DNA from 3 places in the Mesorhizobium sp. 131-3-5 genome. Region 3 is predicted to be linked to each of the others. Evidence: riboswitches for the same ligand, from Rfam matches in the RefSeq annotation. Region 3 holds a riboswitch; each other region holds the start of a gene.

Region 1 (4,817 bases), on a different replicon from region 3:
GAAATGTCCGGCGTGCGCAGGATCAGCATCTCGCCGCGAACGCCACGCAGCCTTCCATCGACGGCGGACATTCCCGTGCAGTCGATTTGACGACCGAACCCGGAAACAGCCGGGGCATCGGCGCAGAAGTGGAATTCGACTCCCATCGCCGCCAGCCTGTCATGAAGTGCCGCCATCGCCTGGCGCGGGTCGAGATGGGCTTCGTCGGAGAAGAGCAGTCCGCGGCGGAAGCGGCCGGCGAGGTCGGGCTCGAGCAACGCGATTTCATCCTCATCGACGCGCCGATGACCAGACGTGCGGCTGGCGAACCGGTCGAGTTCGCCCGCATCGCGCGGCGCGGCCACGACCAGTGTTCCGGCCCGCGTCACCTGCCCGGGCGTTGCCGCCTCCCACCAGTCGGCGGCATCGCTTCCGAGATCCAGCACCGGTTGCTCGGCGCTTTCGCGCTCGCACCATGGCGCCAGCATGCCGCCGGCGAACCACGACGCATTGCCGCCGAGGCCATGTCTTGTCTCAGCAACTGTCACCGCCGCGCCGCGCGTGGCGAGTTCGAAGGCGACGGTGAGGCCGGCGACGCCGGCCCCTTTGACCAGCACCCTCATGACCGCTCATGCGCCTCCGGCACCAGCGGTGTGCCGGTCTCGTCCGCCGGCACGTAGAGATCGCCGCCCTCGCGGTATTTCGCCGCCATCGCCGCCATGCCCTCCTTCTGCGCTTCGGCACGAATGTCGTGGGAAATCCGCATCGAGCAGAATTTCGGCCCGCACATCGAGCAGAAATGCGCCACCTTGTGCGCTTCCTTGGGCAAGGTCTGGTCGTGGAAGGACCGCGCTGTTTCGGGATCGAGCGACAGGTTGAACTGGTCCTCCCAGCGGAACTCGAAGCGCGCGCGGGAAAGGGCGTCATCCCTGACTTTCACCGCCGGATGCCCCTTCGCCAGGTCGGCGGCGTGTGCGGCTATCTTGTAGGTGATCACGCCAATCTTGACGTCGTTGCGATCGGGAAGGCCGAGATGCTCCTTCGGTGTGACGTAGCAGAGCATGGCGGTGCCGAACCAGCCGATCATGGCAGCACCGATACCTGAGGTGATGTGGTCGTAACCCGGCGCGATGTCGGTCGTCAGCGGTCCTAGCGTATAGAACGGGGCCTCGCCGCAGACGGCGAGCTGCTTGTCCATGTTCGCCTTGATCTTATGCATCGGCACGTGACCAGGCCCCTCGATCATCACCTGGCAATCCTTCGCCCAGGCGATCTTTGTCAGCTCGCCGAGGGTTTCCAGCTCGGCGAATTGCGCAGCGTCGTTGGCGTCGGCGATGGAGCCCGGACGAAGGCCGTCGCCGAGCGAAAAGGACACGTCATAGGCGCGGCAGATATCACAGACTTCCGCGAAATGCTCGTAAAGGAAGCTTTCCCGGTGATGGTGCAGGCACCATTTGGCCATGATCGAGCCGCCGCGCGAGACGATACCCGTGACCCGGTCAACGGTCAGCGGGATGTAGTGCAGTCGCACGCCGGCATGGATGGTAAAATAGTCGACGCCCTGTTCGGCCTGTTCGATCAGCGTGTCTCGGTAGACCTCCCAGCTCAGATCCTCGGCAATGCCGTTGACCTTTTCGAGCGCCTGATAGAGCGGCACCGTGCCGATCGGCACCGGTGCATTGCGCACGATCCAGTCGCGGATGTTGTGGATGTTGCGGCCGGTCGACAGGTCCATCACCGTGTCGGCGCCCCAGCGGATCGCCCAGACCATTTTTTCCACTTCCTCGGCCATCGAGGAGGTGACCGCCGAGTTTCCGATATTGGCGTTGATCTTCACCAGGAAATTGCGGCCGATGACCATCGGTTCGCTCTCCGGGTGGTTGATGTTGGCGGGAATGATCGCCCGCCCGCGCGCCACCTCGTCGCGCACGAATTCCGGTGTGACGAAGTCGGGGATCTCGGCGCCGAAGGCCTCGCCGTCGCGCTCAAGTTTGCCACGCAGGACCTCGCGGCCGAGGTTCTCGCGGATGGCGACGAACTCCATTTCGGGCGTGATGATGCCGGCGCGCGCATAGGCAAGCTGGGTCACCGCCTTGCCCTGCTTGGCCTTGAGCGGCCGGTTGCGAATGGGAAATTCCGGCGTCAGGCGCTCACCCACCGCGAATCCATTGTCTTCCGGCCGGACATGGCGGCCGTCATAGGCTTCGACATCGCCGCGCGCGGTAATCCATTCATGGCGAAGCCGGGCGAGGCCCTTTTCAATGCTGGTTTCGACTGTCGGGTCGGTATAGGGGCCTGACGGATCGTAGACGATGACGGGCGGCTCGCCGGCCGTTGGATGAACGGAGATTTCGCGCATCGGCACCCTGATCTGCGGGTGGAGGACGCCGGATTTGTGGATTTTCCGCGAGGCGGGCAGTGGTCCCGTCGACACGGCGGGGGTGAGGGCATTCATCGTGAGGCTCCTTTGCTCATGCATTGGAGACCCAGTTCTGTGCCGGAAGGATGAAAAGACGCTTTGGTCGGCCTGCCGAAACAGGACCTCGGGCGTAAACTCCCGCAAAGCGCTTGCACCGTCCCTACGCCAGTATGAACTGGATCAGGTTCAACGGGTCACTGCGCCGCGAAAGCCAGCAGTATCTCAGCCCCTTGCCGGGACTCCCCTGGTGAATGCATCGAATTGAACGGCCCGTCGCTATTTTGTCAAGCGCATTCGTCCCGCAGCGGTGATCGGCAACCAAACAAACCCAGCGGAAAAGCATGGTAGTATCGAGAGCAAGTCACGCTCCAGAGGAGCGGTGAAGCGCCCCCAATAAGGCGAGCCCTCATGCGGATTTCGGTGCCTTTTCCAGCACGGTGTTTTCGGGGCTTTCCGGAACGACGCTGCTGCCGCCCAGTTGGGCGAGATTGCTATAGAGGTCTGTCTTGCTCGTCGTCGGCAATCCTTCCCCTTCGGCTAGACGCCCCGTTTGTTTCCCCAGAGCAGAACATGAAGCTGCGGCAGTACACGCGCCTCGAACCACCTGTCACGGGTCACTTTTTCAACCAGCCATTCCATGCGCCTCATCACACCGGCCATGTCGATGAACCCGTCTTCGTTGCCGGGACGCGGCGGCGTGTGATTGCCGGGCTGCAGATAGACGGGCAATTGCGGGTAGCGCGCCGCGGCGTCCTTGGCATAGGCATAGTCATCATCGTCGAAGACGACGAGCTTGAGCGCCATCCGCGGCTTATCCTGCGCCGCCTCGACGCAGGTGTCGAACGCGGCCCAATCTGTCGTCATTTCGCTTGAGGGCGGCTTGGGGCTGAGCACCAGCACGTCGAGATCCGCGAACCATTGCTTAGGCACCGAGCCTTGGGTTTCCAATGCAAAGCGGTAACCCTCACCATGCCCGCGGTCGATCAGCGGGCCAAGCGGCTGGATGGCCGGATTGCCGCCCGACAGCGACACCATCACGGGCTGACCGCCGGAAAGCGCAGTGACCTTTTGCCAAACCGCGTCGGAAGACATCATCTCCCAATCATGGCGGAAGCGACGGTCCACCGCATGCAGGCTGTCGCACCAGGAACAGCGATAATCGCACCCGCCGGTTCTTACGAACACCGTCGGCAAGCCGATCAGCACGCCTTCGCCCTGAATGGTCGGCCCAAAAATCTCGCTCACCCGGATTCCGGGATGCAACGCGCAAGTCATGGTCGGTATTCCGCCCAGGTTTTCGGCGTCTCGCTCACCCGCACGGCGGAGGTTTCGGGTAGCCGCACCTTGCACCAGTCGTAGAAGTGCCTGGCCAGACATTCCGCTGTGGCATGGTCATGCCCCAGCACGTCGTTAAGATGCCGATGGTCGAACGTCCCATCGATGTAGTGCTTGAACGCCGCCAGATCTTGGTAGTCGCGCACAAAGCCGTGTTCGTCCAGTTCGCCACCTGAAAGCTCCACTACGACGATGTAGTTGTGGCCGTGCAGACGTGCGCACTGATGATCTGGTGGCAAGGAGGTGAGCTGATGCGAGGCCGAGAAGTGGAACTCTTTGGTAATGCGGAACATCACGCGCTCCTTGTCTGGATAGCGTGGAGCCAGAAGTCTGCGTCCTCATAATCTGTCGGGTCGGTGATGCCGGCCAGATCGAATGCTTCGCGCCGTTCGACGCATGTCCCGCAGCGACCGCAATGACGTGCACCGCCCTTGTAGCAGGACCACGTCGCCTCGAACGGTGTGGCGTACTTTGCCCCCTCGCTGACGATGTCGGCCTTCGACATATTCACATACGGAGCGTACAGGCGGATATCGGCGTAGCCTGCGAGGGCATGGTTCTGCATCGTCTGAAAGGCGTCGATAAAAGCGGGCCGGCAATCGGGATAGATGAAATGATCTCCGCCGTGGACGGCAGTGGCCACCGCATCGGCCTTCTTCGCGGCGCCAACCCCGAAGGCGATGGCCAGCATGATGGCGTTCCTATTCGGCACCACCGTGATCCTCATGGAGTCTTCGGCATAGTGCCCGTCGGGCACGTCCACATTATCAGTCAGCGCCGAGCCGCTCAGGTTCCGGCCAACATCGCGGATATCGACGATCTGGTGCGGAACAGCCAGCCGCTTGGCGCAGATAGCGGCAAAGCCGAGTTCCTTTTTGTGCCTCTGGCCGTAATCGAACGAAAGCAGGCCAATGAGTTTCTGCTCGGTCGCCACCTTGTGAGCGAGCGAAACAGAGTCCAATCCGCCGGAGCAGATGACGAGGGCATTCATGGTTTGAATCCTTGTTTTGACCGGGTAAGGCTGCGACCGGAGATTTCTCTGCGTTCCCACTACTCCACGGAGCCGGTTTTGTGAAGGGTGGAC
Region 2 (4,817 bases), 2.0 Mb from region 3:
CTTCAATCGACAAATCGTTGTCGATCGATTGGCCTACGGCCGAACGCTCCTCACCCTTCCATCTCCTCGCGCAGCATCTCCAGCTCCAGCCACTCTTCCTCGAGCGCGGCCAGCGTCGCGCGTTCCTTGTCGAGGGCGGCGATGGTTTTCTGGAAGGAGGCCGGATCGCGCTCGTAATAGGCCGGGTCGGCGATGTTGTTCTCCAGCCGCGAGATCGACGCGGTCACCGCCTCGATCTTCTTGGGGAGCGATTCCAGGGCGAATTTCTGCTTGAACGACAGTTTCTTCGCCGGCCCTTTTGGCGCCGCCGGCTCGCTCTTGCCTTGCGCCTGTGCATCAGGGGCTTCGGCCCTGGCGCGCGCCTTGCGGTCGTCGAGCCTTGTGCCGCCGCGTTGCGCCAGCATGTCGGAATAACCGCCGGCATATTCGACCCAACGGCCGCCGCCATCCGGCGCGATGATGCTGGTGACGGTGCGGTCAAGGAAATCGCGGTCGTGGCTGACCAGGATGACGGTGCCGGCAAAGCCGGCGACCAGTTCCTGCAGCAGTTCCAGCGTCTCCATGTCGAGATCGTTGGTCGGCTCATCGAGCACCAGCAGGTTTGCCGGTCGTGCCAGCACGCGCGCCAGGATCAGCCGCGCCCGCTCGCCGCCGGACAGTTCGCGCACCGGCGTGCGCGCCTGCTCCGGCTTGAACAGGAAATCCTTCATGTAGGAGACGACATGGCGCTGCTCGCCATTGATGACGAGGTTTTCGCCGCGCCCGTCGGTGAGGTATTGCGCCAGCGTCTCCTGCGGGTCGACTGCCTCGCGCTTCTGGTCGAGCGTGGCGATTTCCAGATTGGTGCCGAGCCGCACCGAGCCAGCATCCGGCGCCAACTCGCCGGTCAGCATCTTCAAAAGCGTCGTCTTGCCGGCGCCGTTCGGTCCGACGAGGCCGACGCGATCGCCGCGCTGGATGCGGGTCGAGAAGCCCTTGACCACGGTGAGGTCGCCAAAGCTCTTCTCGATGTTCTTCGCTTCGATCACCAGCTTGCCGGATTCGGCGGCGTCGCTCGCCACCATGGTCGCGTTGCCCTCGGCGCCCCTATGGCCGCGGAAACGCTGGCGCATGGTCTGCAACTCGCCGAGGCGGCGCATGTTGCGCTTGCGCCGCGCCGTCACGCCATAACGCAGCCAGTGTTCTTCACGCACGATCTGGCGGCCAAGCTTGTGCTGCTCGCGCTCTTCCTCTTCCAACACCTGGTCGCGCCATTCCTCGAAATGGCCAAAACCCTTGTCCAGCCTGCGGGTCTGGCCACGATCGAGCCAGACGGTGGCGCGCGACACGCGCTCCAGAAAGCGGCGGTCGTGCGAGATGACGATGAGCGCCGAGGAGGTGCGCACGAGTTCCTCTTCCAGCCATTCGATGACCGACAGGTCAAGATGGTTGGTCGGCTCGTCAAGCAGCAGAATGTCAGGCTCCGGCGCCATGACACGGGCCAGGGCTGCGCGCCTGGCCTCGCCGCCTGAGAGATCACCCGGCCGTTCCTCGCCGGTGAGGCCAAGATGCTCCATCAGGTAGGAGGCGCGGTAGGGATCGTCGGCTGGCCCGAGACCCGCCTCGACATAGGCGCGCACGGTGGCGAAACCTTCCATGTCGGGCATCTGCGGCAGATAGCGGACGGTCGCCGAGGGCTGGCGGAACACCTCGCCATCCTGCGGCTCGATCAGGCCGGCGGCGATCTTGAGCAGCGTCGACTTGCCGGACCCGTTGCGGCCGACCAGCGCGATCTTGTCACCGTCCGAAGCCGTCAAGGCGGCGCCGTCGAGCAGCGGTGTGCCGCCGAAGGTCAGTCTTATCCCGTCGAGATTGAGAAGGGGCGGGGCCATGTCAGCTTTCAGGTAGTGGATACGGATGCGCGAGCAGCAGCGCGCGGCCGTGGCCGAGCGCGATGTCGAGGCGGCCCCGGACCTCGTTGGAAATGGTCAGCGACGAGCCGAACGCCACTACGACCTGGTTCAACGGCCATTTGGCGCCGGTGACGGTCAGGCCGGCAAGTTCGGAAAAGCCGAGGATCGAAAACAGCGTGCCGTCGGCATAGTCGAAGCCGGCCGCTCCCGACAGCAACGGGACACCTTCCTGGGCGCCGCTGGTCAACAGCACCTCGGTTCCGGCTTCGGCCAGGCGCAGGGCGAGCGCCAGATGCAGGAAAGCGTGGTCGGCGCGCTTGCCGCCGAACGCGCCCGCCAGCACCAGGCTAGTCGCGCCACGCTCGAGGGCTGCGGCAATCGCCAATTCGCCGTCGGTCTTGTCCTTCTCCGCCGGGAAGGTTCGGCGGGGCACTGCGGCGAGGTCGGCGGGGAGATCGGCCGGCACCGAATCGAAATCACCCACCCATAGTTCCGGCACAAGGCCGAGCAGCCGGGCATGGCCGATGCCGGCGTCGGCGGCAATGATGCGCGAGCCGTCGACCTGGCGGTCGAGCCGGGGCGTGCGGATGAGATCGCCGCCAAGCAGGATGGTGAATGTGCTCATATCCGGTGGCCTGTACCAGCCCGGCAGCGGAAACGGAAGGCCGGCAAACTGCCACTTGCGCGGTTCCCCGGCCCGGCCTATGTGTCGAAACGCTCTAACGGGGTGCCGGACGCGATCTTCGCGGACCGGCTGAGAGGCAGTCTCGCCAACCCGCTGAACCTGATCCGGTTTGTACCGGCGGAGGGATTAGACGTTTCGGACAGTCCGGCGCCTCAATTCCTTGCAATTCGAACGAAGGAGGCGCCGATGCGCACGCTTTTATACGCTCTTGTCTCGACCATGGTCGTGGCGCTGTCCGGGCCGGCCTTGGCCAAGGACAAGCTCACCGTCTACACCTATGAAAGCTTCACCGCCGACTGGGGGCCAGGCCCGGTGGTGAAGAAGGAATTCGAGGCCGAATGCGGCTGCGACGTCGAGTTCGTCTCGGTCGCCGATGGCGTGGCCCTGCTCAACCGCGTCAAGCTAGAAGGCGCGTCAACCAAGGCCGACATCGTACTTGGCCTCGACACCAATCTCACCGCCGATGCCAAGGCCAGCGGGTTGTTTGCCCCGCATGGCGCGGTCTCCGATGTCAACGTGCCGGGTGGCTGGAGCGACGATACTTTTGTTCCCTTCGACTACGGCTACTTCGCCGTCGTCTACGACACCGAAAAACTGAAGACGCCGCCGAAGAGCCTGAAGGAACTGGTCGAAGGCAGTGCCGACGACAAGATCGTCATCCAGGATCCGCGCACCTCGACGCCGGGCCTCGGCCTGCTGTTGTGGGTGAAGTCGGTCTATGGCGACAAGGCGCCGGAAGCCTGGGCCAAGCTCAAGACGAAGGTGCTGACCGTGACGCCGGGCTGGAGCGAGGCCTATGGCCTGTTCACCAAGGGCGAGGCGCCGATGGTGCTGTCCTACACGACCTCGCCGGCCTACCACATGGTCGCCGAGAACACGCAGCGCTACCAGGCCGCTTCTTTCGAGGAGGGCGAATATCTGCAGATCGAGGTCGCGGGAATCACCACGAACGGAGCCAAGAACCCGCTGGCGGCAAAATTCATGGCCTTCATGACCGGGCCGAAATTCCAGGACGCGATCCCGGAGACCAACTGGATGTTCCCGGCCGGAAAGACCGACAAGCCGCTCAACCCGGCCTTCGACAAGATGGTCAAGCCGACCAAGACCCTGCTGTTCAGCCCCGAAGAGGTTGCCGCCAACCGCAAGGCCTGGGTGGATGAATGGCTGGCGGTGATGAGCAAATAGGCAGAGTGGTGACGCCGGCGCAAACCACGGATTCACGCGTCAGCGCCGGCATCATCGCGCTCGCCGCGATCACGCTGCTGATCGGCGGCGCATTCGCGGGTCTGCTTGTCGAAGGCGCCCATGATTTCTCGGGAGCCTGGGCGGCCTTCGATCCCTACCTGCTGCGCGTCGTGCGCTTCACGCTTTGGCAGGCAGTCCTCTCGACCCTGCTTTCGGTGATCCCGGCGCTGTTCGTGGCGCGCGCCCTGTCGCGGCATCCGCGTTTCTTCGGCCGCGCCTTCATCCTGCAACTCTTCGCCGTGCCGTTGGCGCTGCCGGCGATCGTCGCGGCGCTTGGCATACTGGCGCTGTACGGCCGTGCCGGCTATTTCGCCGGCCTGTTCAGCGCCGCCGGCAGCCAGGGTTGGCCAGGCATCTATGGCTTGTCCGGCATTCTCGTCGCCCACGTCTTCTTCAACCTGCCGTTGGCGACCCGCCTGTTCCTCGAGGCGCTGCAGACGATTCCCGCCGACCAGTGGCGGCTGGCAAGCCAGCTCGGCATGGCGGCGGGGCCGGCCTTCCGGCTGATCGAATGGCCGACGCTGCGCGCCGCTCTGCCGGGTGTCGCCGGGCTGGTCTTCATGCTCTGCATCACCTCCTTCACCATCGTTTTGACGCTTGGCGGCGGACCGGCGGCAACGACGCTGGAGGTCGGCATCTACCAGGCGCTGCGCTTCGATTTCGATCCGGCGCGGGCGGTCGCCCTGACATTGCTGCAGATTGCCTTGACCTTCATCGTGGTGCTGGCGCTGACGCGGCTTGGCGCCAATGTCGTCGGCGACACCAACCTGCCGGTGGCGCCGCGCCGTTATCTCTCCGTCGACACGACCGAGGCGTCACTCAACGCCGTGCTCATCGTGCTGGCGCTGCTGTTCGTTATCGGACCGATGGCCGCGACCGTCTCGGCAGGCTTGGGCGCCGATCTCGGCCGGCTCGCCGGCGAGGCCGCTGTCCGGCAGGCGACGCTGACCAGTGCGGTGCTCGCTTTCCTGTCGGCGCTGCTTTCAGTGATGCTG
Region 3 (4,817 bases):
TAGACGAAGCTCCGCTGCTTGACGCCCTTGAGTTCGGCCTCGACGCCCTCCCAGGTCGAGACCTCGAGCGTGAAGTCGACTGAGCCATTGGCCAGCGCTTCATAGGCGGAAGTGCCAAGCGTCACCGTTTCGAAATTGCCCTTGCCGCCGTCGTGGCGGATGATGGTCGAGATCAGTGCGTTTTCCCAGGCGCTGCCGAAACCGCCATAGGTCAGGCCGTCAAGATCCCTGGGACTTTTGATCTCGCTGCGCGCCGCATTGAAGACCACGCGGCCGGTTTCGGACTGCACCACGGCGTAGACGGCCTTCAAGTCGGCCCCGCCGGTCTTCTGGCTGAACAGGCTGATGGTGCCGTTGATGCCGAAGTCTGCAACGCGGTTGGCGACCAGCGTGCCGGCGCCGGTGTCACTATAGGGTAAAATGTCGACCTCGAGGCCGGCCTCGCGGTAAAATCCCTTGTCGCGGGCGACGAACAGCCCGATGTGGTTGGTGTTGACAGTCCAGTCCAGCGCGACGGTGACTTTTTGCGTCGCGGCGAAGACGCGGCTCGCTCCAGCGATCAGCGGAAGACCGCTGGCAAGGGTGAGCAGCAGGGCCTGCCGGCGTGTCATATCAGTCATGGTCATGTCCTTTGGATGGTTGAGGGTTGAGCAAGATGTCGAGGATCTCGGCCTCGAGTGCGCCGGCCTGCTGCGCGGCGGCGCCAGTCGGATCTCGCGGACGCGGCAAGGGCACCGTGATCTCACGCAACACACGGGCCGGACGCGCCGACAGCACATAGATGCGGTCGGACAGGAACACCGCCTCGCGCACATCGTGGGTGATCAGCAGCGCCGTCCAGCGATGGTGACGCCACATCTGCTCAAGCCAGCGCTGCATGGCCGCACGGGTCAATGCGTCGAGCGCGCCGAACGGTTCGTCGAGCAAAAGCATGTCGCGCTCCTGCACCACCGTGCGCAAAAGCGCCGCGCGCTGGCGCATGCCGCCGGAAAGCTGTGCCGGAAAATGCCGCTCGAAGCCGGCAAGGCCGAACTCTGCAAGCAGCGGCACGACCCGCGCCCGCGCCACCTGGCGTCTGACGCCTTGCACTTCAAGCCCGAGTGTCGTGTTGTCGAGGATGCGCCGCCACGGCATCAGGGCGTCGCGCTGCGGCATGAATGCGAAATGCCGGCCATGGTCGTCGAGCGGCATGCCGTCGAACAACATCTCGCCTTCGCCATGCTCGGCACCCGTCAGAAGCTGGAACAGCGTCGACTTGCCGGCGCCCGAAGGCCCAAGGATCGAGACGAATTCGCCGGCACCGACGCTGAGCGAAATGTCGGCGAGCACGTCGAGCCCGCCAAACGCCTTGCGCACATGCCGCAATTCGAGCCGGCTCATCGCCCCGGCCCCTTCCCTGCCGGCTGACGGCCGATCCGTTCCCAGGGCATGGCGAGGCGCTGCAAGAGCGCCGTCAGCCCGAACAGGATCAGCGTGAGCGCGGCACTCACGCCGACCGCGGCCAGCACCAGATCGGGGCGGAAATTGTTCTTGGCGTTGAGCATGTAGATGCCCAGTCCCTTGGCCGCACCGGCATATTCGGCGAAGATGGCGCCGACCACGGCATAGGTGATGGAGATCCGCAGGCCGGCGAAGAAATAGGGCAGTGCCGAAGGCAGCCGCGCCAGAACGAAGACACGCCAGCGCCCTGCCCCCATGGCGCGCAGCATCTGGCCGATCTCCACCTCGGTCGCCTCGTAGCCCTGCACCAGAGCCACCAGCATCGGGAAAAAGGTGACCAGCGCCACCAGCATGATCTTTGGCGTCAGACCGAAGCCGAACCACAGCACCACCAGCGGCGCGATGGCCACCAGCGGCAAGGTCTGGCTGACGATGAAGACAGGAAACAGCGCGCGCCGCAGCGGCTGGAAGAAGTCGACCAGCATCGACAGCGCGAAAGCGGCGCCGAGCGAGCAGGCAAAGCCGATCAGCGTGGCGCGGATGGTGGGAACGGCGTTGTCGATCAGCGCCTCGCGATTGAGCATCGCCTGTTCGAAGACGCGCGACGGCGCCGGCAGGATCGTCGGCTTGATGCCGGAATAATTTGCGTAGAGTTCCCAGGCCACGAGCAGCAACCCGACCGACATCACGGCCGGTGCCGCCCTGGCGAAGAGACCCGCGAGCTGCCGCGGGCGGCTTGACGACAATGAGACCACGAGAGGACAACCTTGACCGCGCGTAGAGCAAGCGGGTGTTTCAGACTCAGACAGCGGTGGGGCTGTTGGCGGAAACCGTGACGTGAAGGGTTACGTGGCCCGCGCCCGGTCCGAAGCGGCAGAAGGCTTCGTTCAGCGCCGAAAAGATCGCGCCGGTATCGCCGCGCAGTTTGGTGCAAAAATTCTTGGAGCGATCGTAGACGCCGGACTGTTTCAGGAAATCGATGCAGCCATAGATCTCATCCATGTGGTCGCCGGTGCCCATCACATAGAGCGAGAACTGCGCCGCCGCCGGCTGGCCGGTGGCAGCAGCACTGCGCACGGCGGCGATGGCGGCTTCCTTGCGCGGCCCGAGCGGCCCGACAGGCCCGCCAAACGCGTCGGAGCGGCAGATCGGATCGTCCGGCTCGCCAGGACAGCCGCGCGAAATGGCGGCCGACAGCACGCAATGCTTGCCGCTCTGCGCCGCCGCCACGAACAGGTCGCGCAGCGCCGGGAACAACACTTCGGGCGGCCCGACCAGCAAGGTCGAGATGTCGTCGGTTTCGATCCGGAGCCTGTCCCGGTAGGGATCGAGCGCGCCGAGCGCGCCCAGGATGACGCCGACGAAATCGTCGGCCATGGGATATAGGGAAATCTGTGCGCCTGAAAACATAGCCCGCCTCGCTCCGCTGGTATTACCCAGATCAGCTTCTAGGGTCTGTGGGCTTGCCGCCCCCGTCTCAGCCCCGACCGTACGGAGCACCCCTGTGGATGGACGCGTTAAAGCACCATTCGAACGGAAGGGGAAGCCGTTTTTTCAGCGCACCGGGCCAAAAGCGTTGCACCAACTCTGGCCGTTGCGTGGACGCTGGCGACGCCGCGCAGTCGGAATTTTATGGGGAACCTTCGCCAAGCCGAGAGGTTGTCCCACCAGTCGCAACGCGGCGAGTTCACAGAAATGGAGGCAAAACCATGTTCATGAAAATCCTCGCAGCTTCGGCGTTCACCGTTGCGCTTGCCACTTCCGCGATGGCGCAAAGCAACACCGCAAACGGCATGGATGGGTCAGGCGGCAGCGGCCACTCAGTGACTGTAGACCCGAGCACGCCGGCTTCGCCCAATACGGTCGATCCGGCAATTACCAACAGCACCACCATCGCGCCGGGCGACATGAACTCCAATGCGGATCGGAATTGCCCGACCAACCCACAAGGTGCGCAGTCCGATGCCAACGGCAATTTGACGGCGCCCACCGTGAACGACAACAACTGTGGCAAGTAAGTGATTGTCCAAAAACAAAAAAGCCGCCGGACATCCGGCGGCTTTTCGATATCACTTCCAACGATGCTTTGTGCCAACCGTTAGGATGCGGCCTTTTCGCGAACCGGCAGTTTCCAGCCCGGCCTGACGAAGTGGCAGGTGTAGCCGTTTGGATATTTCTCCAGATAATCCTGGTGCTCGGGCTCGGCTTCCCAGAAGGCGCCGGCCGGCGCGACTTCCGTGACGACCTTGCCAGGCCACAGGCCGGAAGCATCGACATCGGCGATGGTGTCTTCGGCGACGCGTTTCTGCTCGTCGCTCGTATAGTAGATCGCCGAACGGTAGCTCATCCCGACATCGTTGCCCTGGCGGTTGCGCGTCGTCGGATCGTGGATCTGGAAAAAGCGCTCCAGTAGCGTGCGATAGCTGATCACGGCCGGATCGAAATTGATCTCGATGGCTTCGGCATGGGTGCCGTGGTTGCGATAGGTGGCGTTGGCTACATCCCCGCCGCTATAGCCGACACGCGTGGAGATGACGCCGGGATAGCGCCGTATCAGATCCTGCATGCCCCAGAAACAGCCACCGGCAAGCACTGCGCGTTCGGTCGAAGTCGCCATGTCACGTCTCCTCAAAAGGCAATTCCAGCTCATGTAGCGGTTTCCCGCCCGGAATTGCGCGGACAAAATTGGATTTCCCAATAGATGGGCATTGTCGTCCGCTTCGTCCAGTCGCGTGGAAACAACGCGGCCATGAGCGAACGATATCACGACGCGGTCGGGGATCGAACCGTTTCAGTTGCCCGGATGCAGGGTCCGGCTGTCGACGGCAAGCGGCGGATACAGCGTGCCGGGCGGAATGGCGGCAAAGCTGATTGCCACCGGCGGCGCCGTGCGCGACCAATTGAAAAGAACCGTCTTGACCGGGAGGTTGCCCAGCCATGTCTGCAACTGCGGCGGAACGTCATGCCCTGGCCAAACCATCAGCATGCCGTGGTCGTGCAAGCGCTGCCTGGTGATCCAGGGCGCGAACCGCGTATCGAGATCGGTGAAGATCGACGGCTTGTCATAGGCATTGAGGCCCGCCAGCATAGCCACCTGGGTATCGCCGCCGACAATGTCGAGCCGGCCGGGCGCCGCCGCGTGCCAGACCGCCTCGGCCTCGTCCGCGATCGGCTGTGCCGGCCAGCAGACGGCGTCCAGGCGACCCCGCACATTGCAGCCCGTCCAGCGCAGCGCCGCATAGGCACCCGACATGGTGAGGATGCAGAGGAACGCGCAGATCGCCAGCCTTCGCATCTCGATGGCGCCGAGCCGGTGGCCGAGAAAGGCGAGCACCGTGACGCCGACAAGATTGTACATCGGCGCGCCCCAGGACTCG

Evidence for each region. A riboswitch is a leader RNA that binds a small molecule or an ion and turns the genes downstream of it on or off. The one in region 3 is predicted to bind thiamine pyrophosphate.
Region 1: another riboswitch for thiamine pyrophosphate. It lies ahead of thiC (phosphomethylpyrimidine synthase ThiC); the one in region 3 lies ahead of JG747_RS16450 (Ykof family thiamine-binding protein).
Region 2: another riboswitch for thiamine pyrophosphate. It lies ahead of thiB (thiamine ABC transporter substrate binding subunit); the one in region 3 lies ahead of JG747_RS16450 (Ykof family thiamine-binding protein).

Annotation. Positions count from the first base shown of each region.
Region 1 is NZ_AP023255.1:126,236-131,052, forward strand. Features, by position in the region: gene thiO (glycine oxidase ThiO) at 1-602, opposite strand, end outside; gene thiC (phosphomethylpyrimidine synthase ThiC) at 599-2,434, opposite strand; TPP riboswitch at 2,538-2,654, opposite strand; gene queE (7-carboxy-7-deazaguanine synthase QueE) at 2,936-3,673, opposite strand; gene queD (6-carboxytetrahydropterin synthase QueD) at 3,670-4,026, opposite strand; gene queC (7-cyano-7-deazaguanine synthase QueC) at 4,026-4,724, opposite strand.
Region 2 is NZ_AP023254.1:1,322,809-1,327,625, forward strand. Features, by position in the region: gene JG747_RS06440 (ABC-F family ATP-binding cassette domain-containing protein) at 51-1,871, opposite strand; gene JG747_RS06445 (thiamine diphosphokinase) at 1,873-2,517, opposite strand; TPP riboswitch at 2,606-2,720, shown strand; gene thiB (thiamine ABC transporter substrate binding subunit) at 2,764-3,762, shown strand; gene thiP (thiamine/thiamine pyrophosphate ABC transporter permease) at 3,738-4,817, shown strand, end outside.
Region 3 is NZ_AP023254.1:3,349,999-3,354,815, reverse strand. Features, by position in the region: gene JG747_RS16465 (ABC transporter substrate-binding protein) at 1-620, opposite strand, end outside; gene JG747_RS16460 (ABC transporter ATP-binding protein) at 613-1,380, opposite strand; gene JG747_RS16455 (ABC transporter permease) at 1,377-2,126, opposite strand; gene JG747_RS16450 (Ykof family thiamine-binding protein) at 2,242-2,850, opposite strand; TPP riboswitch at 2,841-2,954, opposite strand; gene JG747_RS16445 (hypothetical protein) at 3,150-3,458, shown strand; gene msrA (peptide-methionine (S)-S-oxide reductase MsrA) at 3,539-4,057, opposite strand; gene JG747_RS16435 (glycosyltransferase family 39 protein) at 4,232-4,817, opposite strand, start outside.